3 regions of the Lacrimispora cavernae genome follow, and region 2 is predicted to be linked to each of the others. Evidence: riboswitches for the same ligand, from Rfam matches in the RefSeq annotation. Region 2 holds a riboswitch; each other region holds the start of a gene.

Region 1 (7,885 bases), 300 kb from region 2:
ATTTATACGGTATTTTTAAAGAAAAATATCACCATTAAAATGCCGGAGGGAGTTCCGGAAGGAGTGACCACCTCTTTTACGGCTCTGGTTCCCGGCGCGGTGATCATTATCACGGCCTCTATTATCTTTGCAATTGTAAAAAACATGTTTGGCACAACCCCGATGGAGTGGATCTATAAGAGCATTCAGATTCCGCTGCAGGGATTGACGGATTCCTTTGGCGGAGTCATTGCCATGGGATTTTTGATTCCGTTTTTCTGGTTCTTCGGCATTCATGGCTCCACTCTTGTGGGGGGAATTATGGGCCCCATTCTTACTGCCAACACTGCCGCAAATCAGGCAATTATTGACAGCGGCCGGGAGCTGACTCTGGCAAATGGCGGACATATTGTTACCCAGCAGTTTCTGGATCAGTTTATAACGGTTACAGGGGCAGGGATCACCATTGGCGTGGTCATATACCTTACATTCTTTGCCAAATCTACCCAGTGCAAGCAGGTCGGCAAGCTGGGGATCGGTCCTGCGTTCTTTAACATCAATGAGCCGGTGCTTTTCGGCACACCGATCGTGTTGAACCCTATTATGGCAATTCCCTTCATGCTGATGCCCGTACTGTCGGGAATCATTCAGTATCTGGCGATTTATACGGGACTTTGCCCCATGTACAAAGGGATTCTGGTGCCATGGACGTGCCCGCCCATTATCTCAGGATTTTTAATCGGAGGCTGGAGAACGGCATTGCTGCAGGTGGTGATTTTGGCATTGTCATTCTTCGTATATCTGCCTTTTATCAGGGTGATTGACAAAATGTATGAAAAACAGGAACATCAAACCCAGGGTTGATTGTTTCTGTGCAGAGAGAAAAGGTGGAAAGATGCAGGAAATGGAACTTATTTGCTTTCAGCTGATCACTGCGGCAGGCGGAGCAAAATCAAATTATATTAAAGCAGTGCAAAAAGCAAAACAAGGAAGATATGAAGAGGCGGAAAGTCTGATCGCAGAGGGAGATGAAATGATGAAGCAGGGGCACCTGCCTCATGGGGATTTGATACAGAGAGAAGCGGCAGGAGAGCCGGTGTCTATGGGGCTTATCCTGACTCATGCGGAGGATCAGATGATGAGCGCAGAGGTCTTTAAGGTCATGGCCGAAGAGATCATTGATCTTTATAGGAAACTGGAAAGCAAATGAAACTGTCTGTTATGGCGGGAGCAGGTGATGCTTCCCGCCATAACCGGCATAATAGCTTTCTTTACAGTTTCTCGTTTTTATTTCCTTTTCGTTTCACTCAGCGGAATGGTTTCTGTTTTCCAACCGTGCCACAAAGGCCCCCGCCCCTTTCCCAGCTTTAATCCGGCCTTTAAGGCTCCGTTTAAATAGGACTTTGCCGCGCAGATGCTATCTTCCAGCCCCATGCCTGCAGCCAGTCCGCAGGCAATGGCAGAGGACAGGGTACATCCGGTTCCATGGGTATTTGGATTGTTGATCCGTTTACCTGAAAACCAGGTGACAGATCCGTTACAGCATAGAACATCGTCAGCCCCCTGGTCATTGTGTCCTCCTTTTAACAGGAAAGAAGTCTGAAATACCTGGGAGAGCTCCAAGGCGGCTTTTTCCATGTCTTTTCCAGTGCATATCCGCCGCCCTTTTGTGGATAAAAGGGCTTCTGCTTCCGGTATATTGGGGGTAACCAATGCTGCCAGCGGGAACAGTCTGCTTGTTAAAGCATTAACATCCTCTGGGTTTAAAAGAGAATGTCCGCTGGTTGATACCATGACCGGGTCCACGATCACGGGAGATTGGTTATACTTTCTCAGCTTTTCTGCAATGATTTCTATAGAAACGGAGGTCCCGGCCATGCCGATTTTTACAGCTTGCGGCGGAATATCGGTAAACACGGCCTCAAGCTGGGCGGCAAGCATCTCCTGGCCAACCGGTTCCGTCAGAAAAACACCTGTAGTATTTTGTGCGACCAGGGCGGTAACAACGCTGGAGCCATAGACACCCAGAGCCGCTGCGGTCTTTAAATCCGCCTGTATTCCGGCGCCGCCGCTGGGATCGGTGCCTGCTATGGTGAGGAAGGAAGGGAGAATCAGGCTCATTGGCTCACCACCTTTAAAAGCTGCTCTTTTAAGCGATGGACGGCCTCGGTAATATCCTTTTGTCCGAATATGGCGGAAACCACCGCGGCCCCGGCTGCGCCGGTTCCTTTCAGACTGGAGACATTTTCTGCGGTAATTCCTCCGATTGCCGTTACAGGAATAGGAACGGAGCGGCAGATTCCAGACAGTTGTTCCAGGGATAAGGGAATGGCATCCTTTTTTGTGGAACTTGGGAATATGGCTCCTGCGCCTATATAATCAGCCCCGTCTAGCCATGCCCTTTTCGCCTGGTCTATGTTTTTAGCAGTTACGCCCAGAATGCGGTCCGGCCCCATGAGCCGGCGGACCTCTGCCGGAGGTAAATCCTCCTGTCCTACGTGTACGCCGTCCGCATCGCACTTAAGGGCGGTTTCCACATCATCGTTGATAATCAGCGGGATTTTGTAACGCCTGGTAATCTGGCGGACCATAATGGCTTCTTCCAGAAATGCGTTTTTATCCATGTGCTTTTCACGGAGCTGGAGAAGGGTCACCCCGGCAGAAAGAGCTTCTTCGATCTGGGCTTCTAAGGTTTTTTCTCCTGTAAATGTCTGGTCTGTTACCGCATACAGGAGCAGCATGTCTTTATGAAACTTCAATGTTTATCCCTCCTTTTAAGGTGCTGTCATCCAGAAGGCTTATCTCATCAATAAAGCAGCAGCGGAAGCTGCTTGTACCAGCCTGGAGTGTCTCCGTTTTTTTAGCAGCCCGCTCCCCGCAAAGGCCGGCGGCAGCCGTGGCAAGAGCGGCTGCCTGGAAAACGGCGTGTTGGGAGGAGGCAGGCCCGGCGGATGCCACATAGGCGGCAATGATACCGTCCAGCATACAGCCGCTTCCCGCAATACGGGTCATTTGGGGACAGCCGTTCCTGATAAGACAGGTTTCCTTCCCGGAAGTTACGATATCAATGGCCCCGGTCATGACGGCCACAGCCCCGGTTGCAGCACTCAGTGCCCTGGCTGTTTCCTTAAGAGCCTCCATGGTATCTTCCCTTATTTCATCAGAAAAAGAAGCATCAACTCCCCGGGCTGAGGAATCAGAGCTGTTTCCGCTTTTTCCATTTTTTCCGGTCAGTTCCTTTAACAGGATCCTAAGCTCTGACGCATTTCCCCTGATAACAGTTGCTTTTACTTCTTTTAGAAGGGAAAGAGCCATTTCGGTCCTGTAACGGGATGCGCCGATTCCTACCGGGTCAAAGATGACCGGGTGGTTTCGCCGGTTTGCTTCCAGCCCGGCCTTTATCATTGCAGCTTCTGTAGTCTCTTTGGGGGTTCCTATGTTTAAAAGAAGGCAGTCGGACAGGGCGGATATTTCTGAAGCTTCTTCCGGCTGGTCCGCCATAATGGGAGAACCGCCGCAGGCCAGAATGATATTTGCCACGTCTCCTGCCGTCACATAGTTGGTGATGCAGTGGACGATGGGCTTCTTTTCCCGGACCAGCCCGGCCAGGGAATCATGAAACTTCCTATTCATATTCAACATCCTCCTATTCGTTGATGAGCCGTTCAAAATAGGAGAACAGGCCAAGGCGGCGCAGCATTGCCAGTAAGACCGCAGCCAGTATGGTCCCCGCCAGGGTGCTCATGAAAAACGGAGCTACAAAGAAAAAGACGGCTACTTCTTTTCCCATGAGAAGGGCTGCCACCGGATAGCAGAGCAGCCCACCGATGAGCCCTGTCCCAATTACTTCCCCAAGATAAGCCGGCAAAAGCTTCCTGGTCTTTTGAAACAGACAGGCCCCGAGAAATGCCCCTGCCATGCTTCCCGGAAAGGCAAGCAGACTTCCGGTTCCCATAAGATTCCGTATAAGAGAAGCGGAGAAAGCCATGGAAACGCCATAGATGGGTCCTAAGAACACCCCTGCCAGGACATTAGCCAGGTGCTGTATTGGAAAGCATTTAGAAGCTCCCACCGGAATGGAAAAGCCGGAGAGGGCTACCGTAAGGGCTGTCAGCATTCCGCTGACCACCAGCTTTTTCACCCGCACCCTGGAGGCAGCAGAAGAATTGCTACAAATAGTAGGTGATATTCGATCATTCATGAAAATTCCTCCTGTTTATGTAATTTAAAAATTTTCATAAGCTATCATTCATCGTAAATATTGACGATTTCCCCGTCCAGAATCCGGTTCATATTTTTCATGGCACAGAAATTGCCGCACATGGAGCAGGTATCTTCTTTTTCCGGTTTTGACGCTGCCCGGTAGCGTCTGGCTTTTTCCGGGTCAATAGCCAGTTGGAACATGGCTTCCCAATCCAGCCGTTTCCTGGCATCGCTCATCTTATGATCCCACTCCCTTGCGCCCCTGATGCCTTTGGCAATATCAGCCGCATGGGCCGCAATCCGGGCGGCAACGATTCCTTCTTTCACATCTGCTCCATCCGGCAGCTTCAAATGCTCTGCAGGAGTTACATAGCAGAGAAATGCCGCTCCGGCAGCAGCTGCCACTGCTCCTCCGATGGCAGCGGTGATATGGTCATATCCCGGCGCAATATCTGTGACAAGGGGTCCCAGAACATAAAAGGGTGCACCCTTGCAGATGGTCTGCTGTATTTTCATATTAGCTGCAATCTGATCCAAAGGCATATGGCCGGGGCCTTCAATAATTACCTGTACATGTTTCTCCCATGCCCTTTTTGTCAGTTCCCCAAGAGTCACCAGCTCCTCGATCTGGGAAATATCAGATGCATCTTCAATGCATCCCGGACGGCAGGCGTCTCCCAGGCTTAAGGTCACGTCATGCTTCTGACAGATTTCCAGAATGCGGTCATAATGCTCATAAAAGGGATTCTCTTCACCGGTCATCTCCATCCAGGCAAAGACGATAGACCCGCCTCTTGAAACAATGTTGGTCAGCCGTTTTGTTTCCTTGAACCGCCTGGCAGTCTGCTTGTTGATTCCAACGTGAATGGTCATAAAGTCCACCCCGTCTTCCGCGTGCATTTCCACGATCCGTATCCATTCCTCAGCGGTGATTTCCCGAAGAGGCTTGTGATAGTAAACCACAGCATCGTAGATCGGAACCGTGCCAATGATAGCCGGACATTCGGCCGTCAGCTTCCTGCGGAATTTCCGGGTATCCCCAAAGGAGCTTAGGTCCATAATGGACTCTGCTCCCATGAGAACTGCGTCCTTTACTTTCTCAAGCTCCATGTCCAGGTCATTCAAATCCCTGGAGGTTCCCAGATTCACATTGATCTTTGTACTCAGCATGGAGCCGATCCCGCTGGGCTTTAAACAGCTGTGGTTCTTATTTGCCGGAATGGCGGCTTTTCCTTCTGCTACCAGCTCCCGGAGCTTTTCCGGCTCCCATTGCTCGTGTTCAGCTACTGCCGTCAGTTCCTTTGTCAGAATGCCTTTTCTTGCGGCATCCATTTGTGTGGTGTAATTCATTTTTGTTCCTCCTTTGTCTCGTAAGCGGAGGGATTGTAAGGGCTCATTGCGCGCAAAAAGAGCCTATACCAACAGGTATAGGCTCGGAACTATGCAATCATCCTATATGAATCCCTACGTTGGCATTACCCAAATCAGGTTATAAAGGTCGAAGTTGATTACTTCCTCTCAGCCCGCCTACGAGCTCCCTCTTGTGGCACTAGTGTAGCATTCCCCTTTCTGCTTGTCAAGGAAAACCTCCCGGACCGGCTGTCAGCCGGAAATGGCGGCCTTCATTTCCTTTACATAGTCGCAGACAGGTCCTATACAGTCTTTTCCATATTTTGCGGCGATTTTCACAATGGCGCTGCCCACAATGACTCCGTCCGCATGTTGACTCAATTCCCCTGCCTGCTCCGGTGTGGAGATGCCAAAGCCAATGGCGCAGGGAATATTCTTTGTCTCCTTTACAAGAGAAACCATTTCCCTGATGCCTGTGCCTAGTTCATTTCTCACACCGGTCACGCCCATGGAAGAAACGCAGTAGATAAATCCTTCCGATTCTGATGCAATGGTCCGAATGCGTTCCTTTGAAGTGGGAGCGATGAGAGAGATCAGTTCGACCCCGTATTTTTTGCAGAAGGGCAGCAGTTCCTCCCGTTCCTCAAAGGGCATATCCGGCACGATCAGGGCGTCAATGCCGCTTTCTGCCGAATTTTTTATAAACCGTTCACTTCCATAGACGAAAACAGGATTGATATAAGTCATAAAAGCCAGAGGAACATCGGTTTTTTGGCGTATCCGTTTTACAGAATCAAAAAGCTTATCCGTAGTGGTTCCTGACGCCAAAGCCCTCATATCGGCTTCCTGGATCACGATCCCTTCTGCAATCGGGTCAGAAAAAGGGATTCCAAGCTCAATGAGATCTGCTCCGGCTAAAGCCATGGCAGGAACCAGCTCCTCTGTGGTGGCAAGGTCAGGATCTCCAGCCGTGATAAATGGGATAAATGCCTTTCCCCTTAAAAATACTTCACTTATTCTACTCATAGATTTCAACCCCCTTATAACGGGCAATGGCTGCCACATCCTTGTCGCCCCGCCCGGATAAATTGATGACGATGACCTCATCCTTTTCCATGGAAGGAGCGATCTTTCTGGCATAGGCTACTGCATGTGCGCTTTCAATAGCCGGAATGATCCCTTCCAGACGGGATAAGTATTCAAAGGCTTTCACAGCCTCCTGGTCCGTAACAGAGACGTAGGCGGCTCTTCCCGAATCATGAAGTGCTGCGTGCTCCGGCCCTATGCCCGGATAGTCAAGTCCTGCGGAAATGGAGAAAACAGGGGCGATCTGGCCGTACTCATCCTGGCAGAAATAGGATTTCATGCCGTGGAAGATTCCAAGAGAGCCTGTGGAAATGGTAGCCGCGTGCTTTCCTGTCTCAATGCCGTGCCCTGCGGCCTCGCAGCCCACCAACTTCACGGAAGGTTCATTTATAAATTCATGGAAGATTCCCATGGCATTGCTTCCTCCGCCCACGCAGGCGATCACCATGTCAGGAAGCTTCCCTTCTGCTTCCTTTAGCTGAGTGCGGACCTCTTTGCCGATGATGCTCTGAAAGTCCCTGACAATGGTGGGAAATGGGTGAGGGCCCATGACTGACCCTAAGACATAATGGGTGTCAGCCACCCGGTTGGTCCATTCCCTCATGGTCTCATTGACCGCATCTTTTAGGGTCTGGGTGCCGCTTGTTACTGCGTGGACCTTTGTGCCTAAAAGCTCCATACGGAATACATTTAAGGCCTGACGGTCCGTATCCTCTTTTCCCATAAAGACCTCGCATTCCATTCCCATGAGAGCGGCGGCGGTAGCAGTGGCAACGCCGTGCTGCCCGGCCCCTGTTTCAGCGATGACCCGGGTCTTTCCCATCTTCTTTGCAAGAAGGACCTGGCCCAGGGCGTTGTTGATCTTGTGGGAGCCGGTGTGGTTTAAATCCTCCCGCTTTAAATAAATTTTCGCTCCGCCTAAGTCTTTCGTCATCCGCTCTGCGCAGTAGAGCAGGGAGGGCCTTCCCGTATATTTTTTGTGAAGCTCCTGAAGCTCTTTTAAGAACTCCTCGTCATGGCTGTATTTCTCATAAGCTTCTTCCAGTTCATTTACTGCATTCATCAGCGTTTCGGGGACAAACTGTCCGCCGTGCTGTCCAAACTTTCCTTTTGACATGGCTGTTCACTCCTTACTATTTGTATGATTTCTTTTATTTTCCCTGGGTCTTTTTTGCCCTCTGTTTCCACAGAACTGCTTAGATCCAGGCAAAAGGCCTTTGTTTTCATGGCCTGCTTTATGTTTGAGGCATCGATGCCTCCGGCCAGG
Region 2 (7,885 bases):
CCATGATCCGGGATAAGCAGCTCCTTGCAGGGGATATCCATGGAGAAAGCGGACTGGACGGTCCTGTTTTTGAACCCTTAAGGAGAAAGGAAGAGGCGGAACATGGGGTCCTGTTTCTCGTCCGTACGCTGATGGAATCAGAAGGTGACATTATCCTGGTGCCGACTGGGCCTCTCACCAATATTGCCATGGCCATGAGAATGGAGCCTCGTATTATACCAAAGATAAAAAGAATTGTCCTCATGGGAGGCAGCTATCAGATGGGGAATGTGACTCCGGCTGCTGAATTTAATATCATAGCCGATGCAGATGCAGCCCATGTGGTATTTACCAGCGGCCGTCCCATTACCATGGTAGGACTTGATGTGACCAGGAAGGTGCTCTGTTATCCCCAGATCGTAAAACGAATGAAAGAGACCGGTACCCCGGCGGCCCGTCTGTTTGCAGATCTGATGGGACATTTCAATAAGAGCCAGAAGGAAGTGTTTGGCTGGGAAGGCGGGCCTCTCCATGACCCGGTGACCATTGCATCAATGATTGATCCAAAGCTCCTTGTGACAAAACCCATGTATGCGGAAGTGGATATCAGAAGCGTACAAAGCTACGGAAGGACCAATTGTGACTTCTTTGGTTACAGTCACAGAGAAGCCAATGTGGATGTGGCGGTGGATATTGATGTGGAGCGTTTCTGGGATCTGATCGAGGCGGGAATCCGGGCCTACGGTTCATGAGGTGGATGATGGGATTGCGGTATTTGAACCGAAATTGATGATAAGAAGAAGTACCATGGGGAAGCGGACAGGAGTGAAGTATATGAAAATATTGAATTTTGGTTCTCTGAATATTGATTACGTTTACCAGGTGGATCATTTTGTCAGAGAGGGAGAAACCATATCCTCGGATTCTTTGGAGGTATTTTGCGGAGGAAAAGGCTTAAATCAGTCTCTGGCACTGAGTAAAAGCGGAGTCAAGGTCTGGCATGCCGGAGCAGTTGGGGAGCAGGACGGCGAAATATTGACCCGGCAGCTGGAGCAGTTTGGCATAGACACAAGGAATATTAAGCGAGTAAAGAATAAAACAGGCCATGCCATAATACAAAAGAATCCGGAAGGACAAAATGGCATTCTTTTGTATGGCGGAGCGAATCAGGAAGTAACAAAGGATCAGGTGGACTGTGTTTTAAATGAGTTTGGGGAAGGTGATTTTCTTATCCTTCAAAATGAAATCAACGAAGTTGGATATATTATGGAGCAGGCATATGGCAAAGGAATGAGAATTGTTTTGAATCCCTCTCCCATGAACCGTAAAATATGGAGCTATCCTCTTCATAATGTGGAGTTTTTTATATTGAATGAGATAGAAGCCGGGGATATCTGTCAAAGGTCCGGAAGCGTAAGAGAACTCCTGGGTCAGCTGTCTGAAAAATTCCCGGGCGCAAAGATTCTTTTGACCCTGGGGCAGGATGGATCGTTATACAAAGACGGTGATCAGGTGTTTGAGCAGAAAATCTATCCGGTACAGGTGGTTGATACGACCGGGGCAGGAGATACCTTTACCGGCTATTTTATAGGCGGACTTGCTCTGGGAGAATCTCCCGTACAGGCATTGGATCATGCGGCAAAGGCAGCCTCCATTGCAGTATCCAGAGCCGGCGCTGCGCCTTCTATTCCTACAAGGGATGAAGTTTTAAATGGTTATTGAAGTCAAAAGCAAAAAAGGAAGCCCTCTGGAAAACGGATCCAAGGGCTTTCTTTTCTGTTATGAAGCTGTCTCTTTATTCAGGTCCCGGATCTCCCGAACCCGCAGCAGAACAGGAAGCAAGGCTCCCGCTGCAATCAAACTGAACAGATTCTGCACCAGATTGAACGGAATATTAGAAATGGCAGCCGGTAAGCTGTATACTGCAAGTTCAAATACGAAATACCCTCCTGTGACTACTGCGCTGCATACCAATCCGGCAGCCAGAAAAGACAGTGGCCGGAAGCTGCCCGTCCGTCCACCGGAAGGCAGATGTCTGTACAAATATCCTCCTGAAAATGCCGCCAATGCTTTAATGATCAGGGTAGCCGGCGCATAAAAAGCGTAGCCGGACAGTAAATCCGCCATCATGGAGCCGATTCCTCCTGCGGCCGCACCGGCCATTGGCCCTAAGAGCATGCCGCTTAGCAATACCATCCCGTCCCCCAGATGAATATACCCGCTGAATGCAGACGGTATATGTATAACCATAGTAGCTGCAGTGGTAAGGGCTGCCATCAAAGCGCTGAAAACGATTTTTTTCGTTCTGTTGTTGTTCATATTTTCTCCTTTCTCGCAGATCATTTTATATTTTTGTTAAACCTATCATATGGAAAAACTGGCATTTTATAAATATCCAATTTGATTAAAATTATACATGCCAGTTTTGCTGCGGCCCATTCGTAGGATCCAGGTGTCGACTGGAAACGATGGTAAGAGCAGAGATGGGGCGTCTATATGGAAAAATCGGGCGGAAGACACCATGAATATATTTTCACCCATAGCAGCAAAATACGGAGATATAAGGCTGTAATCAGAGCTTGACGAGTTTTCCTTAAAACGCCTTTCAATATAAACTTGTATTTTTAAGGAAACCCTTATATAATAATGGAAAATAAAAATACGGTTGGAAAGGCGGATCAATAGTTATGATACAAGACTTTACAATTCACACATTCCTTGAAAAATTATCCTCAAAAAGCCCAACGCCGGGCGGCGGCGGGGCGGCAGGCCTTGGCGGCGCCATAGGGACAGCTTTGGGGGAAATGGTGGTGAACTTAACCCTTGGCAAAAAGCGGTATGCCGATGTGGAAGAAGAAATGCAGTCATTCCTTGAAAAGCTGGAAGCTTTAAAAAGTGAATTTTTAAGACTTGCGGATGAAGACGAAGTTGTATTTGTCCCCTTGGCGGCTGCATACGGCCTTCCAGCCGGTACGGAGGAAGAAAAAAAGCATAAAGCGGAAGTCCTTGAAACACATTTACTGGCTGCTACCCTGGTTCCTCTCATGGTCATGGAGCGGTCCCTTGAAACCCTTGATATCCTGGAGATTCTGGCAGAAAAGGGAAGCCGTCTGGCTGTCAGTGACGTAGGTGTTGGTGTGCAGTTCCTGCGTTCTGCGCTGTTGGGAGCAAAGATGAATGTTTCCATCAATACAAAATCCATGAAGCAGCGGGAAAAGGCTTTACAGCTTCAGGAACGGGCGGATAAGCTGGCAGAGGATGGAACCGGAAAGGCAGACGCCATTTATGCAAAAGTGGAAGCTGCATTAAAGGCAGAATAAGGAGGAAAACAGACATGATAACCTTAAAGGGCGCAGCTGTGTCTGCAAAAATCAAGGAACAGGTGGAAGAGCTTTTAAGCGGCTTAAAAGGAAGGACTCCAAAGCTTGCCATTGTTCGGGTGGGAGAACGTCCCGACGACTTATCCTATGAGCGGGGAGCCTTAAAGAAAATGGAAAGCTTTGGCCTTAAAGGGGAAAGCTTTCCATTTTCCCAGGACATAACCGATGAAGCGTTTAAGGAAGAGTTTGCAAAAATCAACGATGATCCGGACATTGACGGCATACTTCTTCTGCGCCCTCTGCCAAAGCAGATAAAGGAAAAAGACATTGAGCACATGATCCATCCGGAAAAGGATTTAGACGGCATATCTCCTGAAAATATCGCCAAAGTATTTGCTGGAGACGATACGGGATTTGCACCATGTACGGCAGAGGCAGTTGTGGAGGTATTAAAGGCCAATGATATCCCTTTGACCGGAAAGCGGGTAGCCATCATGGGCAGAAGCATGGTAGTAGGGCGTCCCTTATCCATGCTGATGCTAAAGGAAAATGCAACGGTCACCATCTGCCACACCCGCACAGAAGACTTAAAGGAAACCTGCAAAAATGCCCAGATCCTTGTAGCTGCCGCAGGCCAGGCCAGGATGGTGGATGCCTCTTATGTAGGAAAGGATGCCGTGGTGGTGGATGTTGGGATCAATGTGGATGAAAATGGGAAGCTTTGCGGTGATGTGGATTTTGATTCTTTAGAAGGCACCGCCTCCATGGCAACTCCTGTACCAGGAGGTGTGGGGGCTGTGACAACAGCTGTTTTGGCCAGGCACCTGGTGTTAGCTGCTCTTAAAAGATAGAATATGGAAAACTGATAAGACGGTATTGTAAAAATGAAACAAGCGGCATGGGAGCTTTCTGCTCCTTTCATGCCGCTTGTTTTTTATGAAAGCCTTCTTACCCATTTACGGCCTGCCGCTTCACCTGGCCAATGGCTCCCAGCACGGGAGGGAAATACAGGATTACAACGGTAAGGATCAGTTCCGGCAGGATATAGGTAGCATTATAGCCCAGGGTATAAGCAATTGGATTCATGCCTTCCGGCGTATAGGAAGCAAAGAATATATAGCCTGAAATCACATGGCACAGGTAACGGCCGGCGACACCCACCACATATCCGGTCACAAGGCCGTGCTTTTTATTGCTTAACAGCCCGGAAAGCCCCAAAGCGCCAAAGGCTAAGGGATAATCAAGGAGAACCTGGAGGGGAGCAAATATATAGGGTCCTGTTATTAACTGCAGCATCCCGTAGGCAACCCCGGTCATGACCCCGGCCCTTACGCCGTAAACATAGCCGATCAGGCAGATGAACAGCATGGAAAACAGGGTGATGGAGCCGCCAAAAGGAAGAGAAACAATTTTCATAAAGGAAGTTACCATTGCAAGCGCCATGGCGCCGGCGCAGTAAACCATCTGACGGGTCTGCAGCTTTTGAGATTTGGAAGATGATCTGCCCAGAAGATGCAGGGTGAAAAAAATTGCGGCAAACAGAATGATCACCAGCAGGTATCCGGCCGGCTTTAATAAGTACTCTTCGTTTTCCGCAGAGTAAGTTAGAAAAAATGACATAAAAAATCCTCCTTTGTGTGCGCAGGAGGGGACTACTGTTGCTTCCTTACGCCGGCATTATCCGGTTCAAGTAGTGAGGGTTCGGTTTCTACCAATCTCAGCCAAAGGCTCCCCTAGCGTGTGTGATTTATATAATTTTGCTGTGAGTATAGCGCAAAACTACAGGCTTGTCAAGCCATATAAAATTATACTGCGGTATGGATCTGGCATTTATCGTTTGACGGATTAAACGTATTTTTGAAAGGTGGATAATTATGCCATCAGGTGCTTCCCTATGTCTGATTTGTAACCAAATTGTAATTCAGTATAAAAATGCAAATAAAGTACAACCTAGTTAAAGAAATAAGGTTGAAAGAATTGTGTCTCTCAGCCTTGAGTCTGTGAATCAAGTGGATATGCGGGCGTATTCATTTGATTCATTCTATACAAATTGAAGATACGGAGGTTGTTTTAATGACAGGCTTTATTATAGCTCTTATATCCGGAGCACTTATGAGCATACAGGGGGTTTTTAATACGGGAGTGACCAAACAGACCAGTATGTGGGTATCTACGGGCTGGGTACAGCTTACGGCATTTTTGACCTGCATTATCCTGTGGTATTTCTCCGGCAGGGAGAACATTTCAGGCCTTTTTGACGTACAGCCCAAGTACTTATTGATTGGCGGCGTTATGGGTGCATTCATCACCTATACGGTAGTGAGGAGCATGGGAACTCTGGGGCCGGCCAAGGCGGCTCTGATTATCGTAATTTCCCAGATCATTGTGGCCTACGCTATCGAGCTGTTTGGCTTGTTCGGCGTTGAAAAGGTAGGATTTGAATGGAAAAAGCTGATCGGTGCTGTTGTTGCCATCATCGGAATCATGATATTTAATTAATTTGGAAATAGTGCTTGTATTTACCTATTTCTTTAGGTAGAATAGTAACATAGGCTGAAGATGGTATCCTTTTTTGAGAATTTTTGTAAGAGGAGGGATATCATGAAGTACCCAAAAGTTAAAATCGCCCTTATGGCCCTGTGTGTTTTAGGGGCTGGTGTATGTTACGGCTTGAACAGAAGCCAGGAGGCTCGCAGGCCGGGAATTTCTCTGTCAGAGGCATCGGCTTATGATTCCGGAGAAATGGTTACCGGAATTGAGGCAGCAGGTGATGGCAGGTCAGGGGATGACGGTCTGGCAGGAACCGGAATCCAGGAACCAGGCGGTGTAAAGCCGGTTTCCGGCGGAACCGGCCGGTTGGCTATAGAGGCGGCAGAGGGCAGCATAGGAAGTGCAGGAGAGGAAACGGTCCTGCCTTTCTACGTACATATCTGCGGAGAAGTTGTTTCTCCCGGTGTTTATGAGCTTAAGGAAGGAAGCCGGGTTTTTCAGGCAATCGAGAAGGCAGGCGGAGTCACTGACCGGGCTGCGGCAGAATATTTAAATATGGCGGAGCAGGTCAAGGACGGCATGAAGATCGTGGTCCCTGGCAAGGAAGAGGTGGAAGCGGCGAAGGCCAGGGGAGAGATTTCCTTACAGGCAGAGGCTTCATCCAGCGTACAAAAAAACAAGGTGAATTTAAATACAGCCACCAAAGAGGAACTGATGACCCTGCGGGGAGTCGGAGAAGCCAAGGCAAACGATATTCTTAAGTATCGGGAGAGCCACGGCGGATTTCAGAAGATCGAGGATATCATGAAGATATCCGGCATTAAAGATGCAGCGTTTCAAAAAATAAAAGACGACATAACGGTTTAAAATATAGGACAGAGGTGTAGTATGGCAAGCGTTTTAGTAGTTGATGATGAAAAACTCATCGTAAAAGGAATGAGATTCAGTCTGGAACAGGACGGTATGGAAGTGGACTGTGCCTATGATGGAGAGGAAGCCATTAATCTGGCAAAGCAGAAAGAGTATGATGTGGTCCTTTTGGATGTCATGCTTCCCAAATATGACGGTTATGAGGTGTGTCAGGCCATTCGGGAATTTTCCGAGATGCCCATCATCATGCTGACGGCTAAGGGCAATGATATGGATAAAATCCTGGGCCTGGAATACGGCGCCGACGATTATATTACAAAGCCCTTTAACATTCTTGAGGTAAAGGCCAGGATCAAGGCCATCCTGCGCCGGAATTCAAAGAAGAACAAGCGGGACAGCCAGGAAGACAGCCAGGTGGTGAAGGAAGGCGATTTGAAGCTGGACCGGGACAGCAGGAGAGTGTTTATTGCTGAAAAAGAGATTAATTTAACGGCAAAGGAGTTTGACCTTTTGGAGCTTCTTGCCTGCAATCCGGGTAAGGTTTACAGCAGGGAGCAGCTTCTTACTTACGTATGGGGAAATAAGGCTATGGATACGGGAGATGTCCGTACGGTAGACGTTCATGTAAGGCGTCTTAGAGAGAAGATCGAACCAAGTCCCAGCGATCCCAAATATGTGCATACCAAGTGGGGCGTAGGATATTATTTCTGCAAGCAATGAGTGAGGAGCAGGAATGCCTGCATTCCTGTATCTGGTGAATGCTGCAGGGTATTTGACCTTTGCGTCCAGAAAAAGAAAGAGGAGGATTTCCAACGGGATACCGGGGGAATCCGCCTTTTCTTAGTATGGGGAAGAAAAAACCAAGGATCAGTTTTGGAAACGGAGAAACAATAGGATGGATTACAAAATCAGAAGAGTAAGAAAAGAAGATTTAGACCGGGTAACGGAAGTGGAGGCCCTCTGTTTTCCTCCGGAAGAGGCGGCAGGGCGGGAGGCCTTTGAGCAGAGGATCAGTCATTTTCCTGAATGCTTCCTTGTGGCAGAGCTTTCCGACGGGAGGATTATCGGTTTTATTAATGGCTGCGCTACAGATGGGAATACTATTTGTGACGAAATGTTTGAGAAAGCTGATTTTCATAAACCAGACGGTGCTTACCAGAGCGTGTTTGGACTTGATGTAATAAAAGAGTGGAGGGAACAGGGAGTTGCCGCCGCTTTAATGAACC
Region 3 (7,885 bases), 2.1 Mb from region 2:
GTGATCATGGCAGTCAACATGATGGATATTGTTGAGAAAAACGGAGACAAGATACATATCCAAAAGCTGAGCCAGAAACTGGGCTGTGAAGTAGTGGAGATTTCCGCATTAAAAGGAACCGGAATCCAGGAGGCGGCGAAAAAAGCCGTAGCTCTGGCAAATAAGAAGAACAGTACTGTCCCGGTTCATAAATTTGCACTGGAAGTGGAATCTGTTCTGGATTCCATTGAAGATAAGCTGGAAAATGAAATCCCGGAAGATCAGAAGCGCTTCTTTGCCATCAAGCTTCTGGAAAAGGATAATAAGATCCAGACCCAGATGAAGCATGTACCGGATGTTTCAGAAGAGATCAGCCGGATCGAGAAGGAAATGGATGACGATACGGAAAGCATCATCACCAATGAGCGTTACGTATATATTTCATCCATCATCCATGAGTGTTTTACGCGCAACAAGGTAGAAAAACTGACCATTTCTGATAAGATTGACAGGATTATAACAAACCGTTTCCTGGCTCTGCCTATTTTTGCACTGGTTATGTATATTGTATATTATGTTTCTGTAACAACCGTTGGAACCTGGGCAACTGACTGGGCCAATGATGGCTTATTCGGTGAAGGCTTCAGCTTCTTTGGTCTGGAAGTTCCTGGCGTGCCGGTTGTTATTGAAGGCGTTTTAACTGCTGTAGGATGTGCAGACTGGCTCCAGGGCCTGATTCTTGACGGAATCGTAGCAGGTGTTGGCGCTGTTCTTGGTTTCGTACCTCAGATGCTGGTGCTTTTCATCTTCCTGGCATTTTTGGAGGCTTGCGGCTACATGGCGAGAGTTGCATTCATCATGGACCGTATTTTCCGCCGGTTTGGTCTTTCCGGCAAATCATTTATCCCGATGTTAATCGGAACCGGCTGCGGCGTACCTGGAATCATGGCTTCCCGTACCATTGAAAATGACCGTGACCGTAAGATGACTATTATGACAACTACATTCATTCCCTGCGGAGCAAAGCTTCCCATCATCGCTTTGATTGCAGGTGCATTGTTTGGCGGAGCATCCTGGGTGGCTCCAAGTGCTTACTTTGTAGGAATAGCAGCGATCATTTGCTCAGGAATCATTTTAAAGAAGACAAAAATGTTTGCAGGAGACCCGGCACCATTTGTTATGGAACTTCCGGCTTACCATATGCCTACAGTTGGAAATATTTTAAGAAGCATGTGGGAACGCGGCTGGTCCTTTATTAAAAAAGCAGGTACCATCATTCTTCTGGCAACTATCTTTGTTTGGTTTACATCCTTCTTCGGCTGGGTTGACGGCCAGTTCAGAATGTTAGACGATTTGGAACTTGACCACAGCATCCTTGCGGCAGTCGGAAACACGATCAGCTGGATCTTTGCACCTCTTGGCTGGGGTGACTGGAAATCTGCAGTTGCAGCTATCACCGGACTGGTTGCAAAAGAAAACGTAGTAGGTACTTTCGGTATCCTGTTCGGTTTTGCGGAAGTTGCAGAAGATGGATCTGAAATCTGGGGAACGCTTGCAAGCAGCATGACTCCTTTAGCAGCTTATTCCTTCCTGGTATTCAATCTTCTCTGCGCTCCATGCTTTGCCGCTATGGGAGCCATTAAAAGAGAGATGAACAATACCAAATGGTTCTGGTTTGCCGTTGGATATCAGACCCTTCTGGCTTATGTAGTATCCCTTTGCGTTTACCAGGTTGGAAACCTGGTGCTCACAGGAACTTTTGGAATCTTTACTGTTGTTGCCTTTGCCCTGATCGCAGGATTCATTTACCTGATGGTAAGACCGGCAAAGGAAGAAAAGACATCAAACATTCATTTAAACAGTGTGGCAGGAGCTAAATAAGCTCCGGCCACGGCTGGAAGCCTGCACTTACCTGCAGGCTCAAAATATAAGGAGGTACTTTATGGGAACACTGGTTGTTTTAGTCGTTGTTGCCGGAGCAGTGGCTTTGGCAGTAAAGAGCATGATTCGTGATAAAAAGAACGGGAAATCCATTCAGTGTGGCGGAGAATGCAAAAATTGCGGAGGACATTGCCATTAACCCGGGCGGCAGAATTAAAAGCTGTTTTAGCCTTAAAAACCTGTAAACGGAGGCGTGCAAGTGGAGAGACAAACGAACATCAATGAGAAAAGAAAAATGCCTGACTCCAGAAGCTATCGCAGGACAAAAATGCAGAAAGAACTGATCATTGAGAAGCTGAAGGCAAGAGGCTGCAGGATCACAAAGCAGCGTTGTACGCTGTTAGATGTTATACTGGAGCATGAATGTTCCAGCTGCAAGGAGATTTATTATAAGGCATCAGGCGTGGATGAAACCATCGGTGCTGCGACCGTCTACCGGATGGTCAATATCCTGGAAGAAATCGGAGCCATCAGCCGGAAGAACATGTATAAAGTTGTTTATTCGGATACCTGTCCCATGGAAGAGGCATGTACGGTGGTTTTAGACGATGAGACTACTTATCAGCTTTCTGCCAAGAACTGGAATCAGGTGGTTCAGGCAGGGCTTAGTGCCTGCGGATATTTGGATGGCCAGAAGATATCTTCTATTATAGTAAAGCCCTGTGATTGTGAGAATGCAGATTGCATTTAATATGTGGTTAGCATTGACTAACTGGAGGGATGAGTATAGAAATTTATGGATAGGGGACCAGAATTAGAATTATGTTCAGGCAGTGTGGATTATCATGAAATCATCGAATGCATTGTGAGTGCATTGGATGCCAAAGACCCCTATACCGCGGGGCATTCCCAGAGGGTCAGCGATATGGCGCTGGCCCTTTCGGAGTTTTTAGGGCTTGATAAAAAGGAAATAGAGAAGATACATATAGCCGCTCACCTTCATGACATCGGAAAAATCGGGATTCCTGATTCTATTTTAAATAAGCCGGAAAAGCTTTCCGAGGAAGAATGGGCGGCCATGAAAAAGCATCCCAGAATAGGGGCTGATATTTTAAGCAAGTCCCGTCATTTAAAGGAGCTGAAGGATATTGTCCTGCATCACCATGAACGCTTTGACGGAAAAGGGTATCCGGAAGGCTTAAAGGGAGAGGAGATCCCTCTGGGCGCCAGGATCATAGCCATCTGTGATTCCATCGATGCTATGACGTCGGACCGGGGATACCGGAGTGCTTATTCTATGGAACACTGCTATGAAGAAATCGAAAAGAATCTGGGAGTGATGTACGATCCGCTGATCGGGGCATTGGCATTAAAGCATTGGGACAAGGTGACCAAAACGGCCCGAAAATGATAAAATTTATCAATAAACGGAATTGTATTTGACTGGTAAAACTATGCTTGATATGATTGCACTACAAAAGAGAAAATCTGGAAGCATAGAGGAGGACACAAAAGATGTGGGATATTTTAAAGCTTAAAAAGGCAGGAATCTTTGCCGGAGGCGTGCTCTTTGGAACAGCGGGAGTCAAGCTTCTTTCCAGTAAGGATGCGAAGAAGGTCTACACCAATTGTACAGCAGCCGCTTTACGGGCAAAGGATTGCGTGATGAAGACGGCCACCCTGGTTCAGGAGAACGCAGAGGACATCCTTGCGGAAGCAAAGCAGATCAATGAAGAGCGGGCAGCAAAGGAAGCTGAGGTCGGAGAGGAACCGGAATCAGTTGAAGACGGCAGCAGTAAGGCGCAATAGACGACAAAAGAAAAGGAGAGAGCGGGGCCAAAAGAGAAAAGGGCCCCGTTTTCTATAGGAGGATCAGACGTGAGATTTATCATCAAACATGAAATGTCAGGAAGACTCCGGGTCCGTCTTTCCCAGCCGCGGATGACCTGCCGGGAAGCCGACACTTTGTTGTATTACCTTCACGGCTTGAAAAATGTGACTGGAGTTAAGGTCTATGAGCGCACCGGCGATGCGGTGATCTCCTACGTTGGTATCAGAGAGGAAATCCTGGAAGCCCTGAAACGTTTTAGGTATGATTCTGTTGAAGTACCTGCCGGGGTGATCGAGCATTCCGGGCGTGAGCTGAATGCTGAGTACCAGGAAAGGCTTGTGGGCAGGGTGATGATGCGGGCAGTGAGGAAGCTTTTTATTCCCGGCCCCATAAAAACGTTCCATATCGGGCTTCAGTCTATGAAATATCTTGTCAGGGGGATCAAGTCTCTTCTTAGAGGAAAGCTTGAGGTGGCGGTCCTAGATGCCGTGGCCATCGGCGTATCCGTGCTGCGCGGCGAACTGGAGACAGCAGGTTCCGTCATGTTTTTGCTTGGGATCGGAGAACTTTTAGAGGAATGGACCCATAAAAAATCCGTTGGTGATCTGGCCAGAAGCATGTCCTTAAATGTCAGCAGGGTCTGGCTCTTAAGCGGCGGACAGGAAGTGCTGGTGGAGGCTTCCTCCATTGTACCTGGAGATGAGGTGGTGGTGCACATGGGAAATGTCATTCCTTTTGACGGAGCCGTGATTTCCGGAGAAGGTATGGTCAACCAGGCTTCCCTGACAGGAGAATCCCTTCCCGTGAAAAAAGAGGCGGATGGATATGTATATGCAGGAACCGTGGTGGAAGAAGGCGAATTGACCATCAAGGTCCGGGAAGTTTCCGGCTCCACCCGGTTTGAAAAGATCGTTACCATGATCGAGGAATCGGAAAAGCTGAAATCTTCCATGGAAAGCAAGGCCGGTCATCTGGCTGATAAGCTGGTGCCCTATACACTTATGGGCACAGGTCTTACCTGGCTGCTTACGGGAAATGTGACAAGGGCACTTTCCGTGCTGATGGTGGACTTTTCCTGCGCGCTAAAGCTTGCCATGCCAATTTCTGTGCTATCAGCCATCCGGGAGGCAGGCATGTACCACATAACCGTTAAGGGAGGCAAATATCTGGAGGCAGTGGCAGAGGCTGTGACCATTGTCTTTGACAAGACCGGAACTCTTACAAAAGCAAGGCCAACCGTGAAGGACGTGGTTACCTTTGGAGAAGAGAGTCCGGAAGAAATGCTTCGGATCGCCGCCTGTCTGGAGGAGCATTTCCCCCACTCCATGGCAAAGGCAGTGGTGACGGCTGCCAGAAACCAGGGGCTGGAGCATGAGGAAATGCATTCCAAGGTGGAATATATCGTGGCTCACGGGATTGCTTCGTCCATAAACGAAAGAAAAGTGGTCATTGGCAGTTATCATTTTATCTTTGAGGATGAAGGCTGTAAGGTGGCTGAGGCTTACCGGGAGAAATTTGAGAGCCTGCCCGAGGACTGTTCCCACCTTTATCTTGCCATTGACCAAAAGCTATCAGCAGTGATCTGCATTGAAGATCCTCTTCGGGAGGAGGCTGCGGCAGTTGTAAATTCCCTTAAAAAGGCAGGGATATGCAAAACGGTCATGATGACAGGAGACAGCGAGCGGACCGCAGCGGCTGTTGCCGCCAGAGTAGGGGTGGATGAATATTATTCAGAGGTACTCCCTGAGGAAAAGGCCCGTTTTATAGAACGGGAAAAGGCATCAGGAAATGTGGTCATCATGGTGGGGGACGGGATCAACGATTCGCCTGCCCTTTCCGCAGCGGATGTGGGGATCGCCATCAGTGACGGAGCTGAGATTGCCAGGGAAATTGCGGATATCACCATTGCGGCGGACAATCTTTATGAAATCGTTACGCTGAAGCTGTTAAGTGACAGCCTGATGAAGCGGATCCATAAAAATTACAGAAGCATTGTTGGCGTTAATACGGGCCTTATCCTTCTGGGAGTGGGAGGGGCCATGTCCCCCACGGTCTCGGCTCTGCTTCATAATACGTCCACCCTGGGGATCAGTTTGAGCAGCATGCGGAATCTGCTGACCTAGGAAGCCGGGATTGACATTCCCGTCTGTCTGATGTATACTTGCATTGAAAATTAAAAGGGGTGCTGGAGAAAGTCCGGCTGAGATAAGACAGTATTGTCTTAAACCCTGTAACCTGATCTGGATAATGCCAGCGTAGGAAGCTTTCAGGCTAAGCCTGTTCACCCGCCCGGATATCCGGGCGGTTTTTTTGTTTTCTAATAGATAAAAGGAGAGATGAGACATGAATGCAAGCGTAGCGATCCAGACATTGCCGGAGGCAAAAAATGATGAGGAACTGATCCGTATCGTTGACCAGGTAATTGATTATATCAAAAGCACCGGACTGAATTATTATGTAGGGCCTTTTGAAACCGCCATTGAAGGGGATTATGACCAGCTGATGGATATTGTTAAGGAATGCCAGCACATTGCCATCAGGGCAGGTGCCCCTTCTGTTGCCGCTTATATTAAAGTCACCTACCGGCCGGAAGGGGAGGTACTTACCATTGATAAAAAAGTCACAAAGCATCACAAGTAAGCTTTGGTCCTGCTCGGCGGTTGCCTGTCTTTTCATCTTATGGCAGGGAATCAGTACTTTGGGCCTTGTGGACCGGTTTATGCTCCCATCGCCCATCAGCGTTGGGAGGGCATTTGTAACGGAATTCCCGGTATTGGCGGTCAATGCAGGAATCACCCTTGCCGAGGCATTCACCGGGCTTTTTCTGGGGGTGGCGACCGGTTTTGTGATCGCTGTGATCATGGATCATTTTGCAGGTCTTTACCAGGCCTTTTATCCGCTTATTGTCCTGACCCAGACCGTTCCAACGGTAGCCATTGCCCCTCTTTTGGTATTATGGTTTGGTTATGGAATGGCTCCCAAGGTGATCCTCATCGTATTGACCACCTTCTTTCCCATAACCGTGGGCATGCTTACAGGTTTTAAGTCAGTAAATCCGGATGCAGTGAACCTTTTAAAGTCCATGGGAGCCGGAAAAGTAAAAATATTCCGCTATATCAAGCTTCCCGGAGCCATGGGGCAGTTTTTTGCAAGCCTTCGGATTTCGGTTTCCTATGCAGTGGTTGGGGCAGTCATTTCCGAATGGCTGGGAGGCTTTGGCGGGCTGGGCGTTTACATGACCCGGGTGAAAAAATCCTTTGCCTTTGATAAGATGTTTGCGGTCATTTTTCTCATATCGGCCATCAGTCTTCTTCTTATGAAAGGTGTGGACATGCTGTCTAAGAAATGCATGCCATGGGATAATCAGTGATAGGATAGAATTGGAGGAAAAAATGAAAAAAACAGGTTTGGCAATTTGTACGGCTGCAGTGGCCGCCGCATTTTTAACTGCCTGCGGAGGAAGTGGGAAACAGGCGGTAAGTACGAATCCATCGGATTTGAAAAAGATAACATTTGTTCTGGACTGGACGCCCAATACCAATCATACTGGACTTTATGTTGCAGAAGAAAAGGGGTATTTCAAAGACGAAGGGCTTCAGGTAGAAATCGTTCAGCCCCCCGAGGATGGGGCGGCAGTTTTAGTAGCTTCCGGGAAAGCCCAGTTTGGTATGTCTTTTCAGGATTCCATGGCTCCGGCCCTGGCAGGGGAAGATGCCCTTCCCATCACAGCAGTAGCAGCGGTCATCCAGCATAACACCTCCGGAATCATTTCCAGAAAAGGGGAGGGGATGGCGTCTCCAAAGGGAATGGAAGGAAAGAAATATGCCACCTGGGATATTCCGGTGGAAAAGGCCATGGTCAAAGATGTGGTAGAAGCCGATGGAGGCGATTTTTCCAAAGTTCAGCTGGTTCCCAGTACGGTAACGGATGAGGTTTCCGCATTAAAGTCAAAATCAGTAGATGCCATCTGGATCTTTTATGCATGGGCAGGTATTAAGATGGAAGTAGAAGACCTTGATACGGATTACTTTGCATTTGCAGATTTGAATCCTGTGTTTGATTATTATACGCCGGTCATTATTGCGGGAGATGAATTCTTAAAGCAGGATCCTGAGACAGCCAAAGCCTTTTTAAGGGCTGTGAGCAAGGGGTATGAGGAGGCCGTAAAAGATCCGGAAGGAGCGGCCGGCATAT

The links. Region 2 has a riboswitch for thiamine pyrophosphate ahead of thiT (energy-coupled thiamine transporter ThiT). Riboswitches for the same ligand answer to the same signal wherever they lie in the genome.
Region 1: another riboswitch for thiamine pyrophosphate. It lies ahead of thiC (phosphomethylpyrimidine synthase ThiC); the one in region 2 lies ahead of thiT (energy-coupled thiamine transporter ThiT).
Region 3: another riboswitch for thiamine pyrophosphate. It lies ahead of ABFV83_RS12255 (thiamine-binding protein); the one in region 2 lies ahead of thiT (energy-coupled thiamine transporter ThiT).

Annotation. Positions count from the first base shown of each region.
Region 1 is NZ_CP157940.1:4,337,352-4,345,236, forward strand. Features, by position in the region: gene ABFV83_RS20290 (PTS sugar transporter subunit IIC) at 1-843, shown strand, start outside; gene ABFV83_RS20295 (PTS lactose/cellobiose transporter subunit IIA) at 875-1,189, shown strand; gene thiD (bifunctional hydroxymethylpyrimidine kinase/phosphomethylpyrimidine kinase) at 1,267-2,100, opposite strand; gene thiE (thiamine phosphate synthase) at 2,097-2,738, opposite strand; gene thiM (hydroxyethylthiazole kinase) at 2,725-3,612, opposite strand; gene thiW (energy coupling factor transporter S component ThiW) at 3,626-4,180, opposite strand; gene thiC (phosphomethylpyrimidine synthase ThiC) at 4,225-5,532, opposite strand; TPP riboswitch at 5,627-5,733, opposite strand; gene trpA (tryptophan synthase subunit alpha) at 5,785-6,558, opposite strand; gene trpB (tryptophan synthase subunit beta) at 6,551-7,735, opposite strand; gene ABFV83_RS20335 (phosphoribosylanthranilate isomerase) at 7,681-7,885, opposite strand, start outside.
Region 2 is NZ_CP157940.1:152,322-160,206, forward strand. Features, by position in the region: gene ABFV83_RS00720 (nucleoside hydrolase) at 1-731, shown strand, start outside; gene ABFV83_RS00725 (ribokinase) at 814-1,701, shown strand; gene ABFV83_RS00730 (ECF transporter S component) at 1,759-2,298, opposite strand; gene ABFV83_RS00735 (cyclodeaminase/cyclohydrolase family protein) at 2,667-3,299, shown strand; gene ABFV83_RS00740 (bifunctional 5,10-methylenetetrahydrofolate dehydrogenase/5,10-methenyltetrahydrofolate cyclohydrolase) at 3,314-4,150, shown strand; gene thiT (energy-coupled thiamine transporter ThiT) at 4,248-4,919, opposite strand; TPP riboswitch at 4,946-5,044, opposite strand; gene ABFV83_RS00750 (DMT family transporter) at 5,373-5,798, shown strand; gene ABFV83_RS00755 (helix-hairpin-helix domain-containing protein) at 5,901-6,656, shown strand; gene ABFV83_RS00760 (response regulator transcription factor) at 6,678-7,379, shown strand; gene ABFV83_RS00765 (GNAT family N-acetyltransferase) at 7,555-7,885, shown strand, end outside.
Region 3 is NZ_CP157940.1:2,589,822-2,597,706, reverse strand. Features, by position in the region: gene feoB (ferrous iron transport protein B) at 1-1,860, shown strand, start outside; gene ABFV83_RS12280 (FeoB-associated Cys-rich membrane protein) at 1,922-2,059, shown strand; gene ABFV83_RS12275 (transcriptional repressor) at 2,156-2,611, shown strand; gene ABFV83_RS12270 (HD-GYP domain-containing protein) at 2,657-3,271, shown strand; gene ABFV83_RS12265 (DUF6110 family protein) at 3,376-3,669, shown strand; gene ABFV83_RS12260 (heavy metal translocating P-type ATPase) at 3,739-5,814, shown strand; TPP riboswitch at 5,860-5,971, shown strand; gene ABFV83_RS12255 (thiamine-binding protein) at 6,035-6,331, shown strand; gene ABFV83_RS12250 (ABC transporter permease) at 6,300-7,061, shown strand; gene ABFV83_RS12245 (ABC transporter substrate-binding protein) at 7,084-7,885, shown strand, end outside.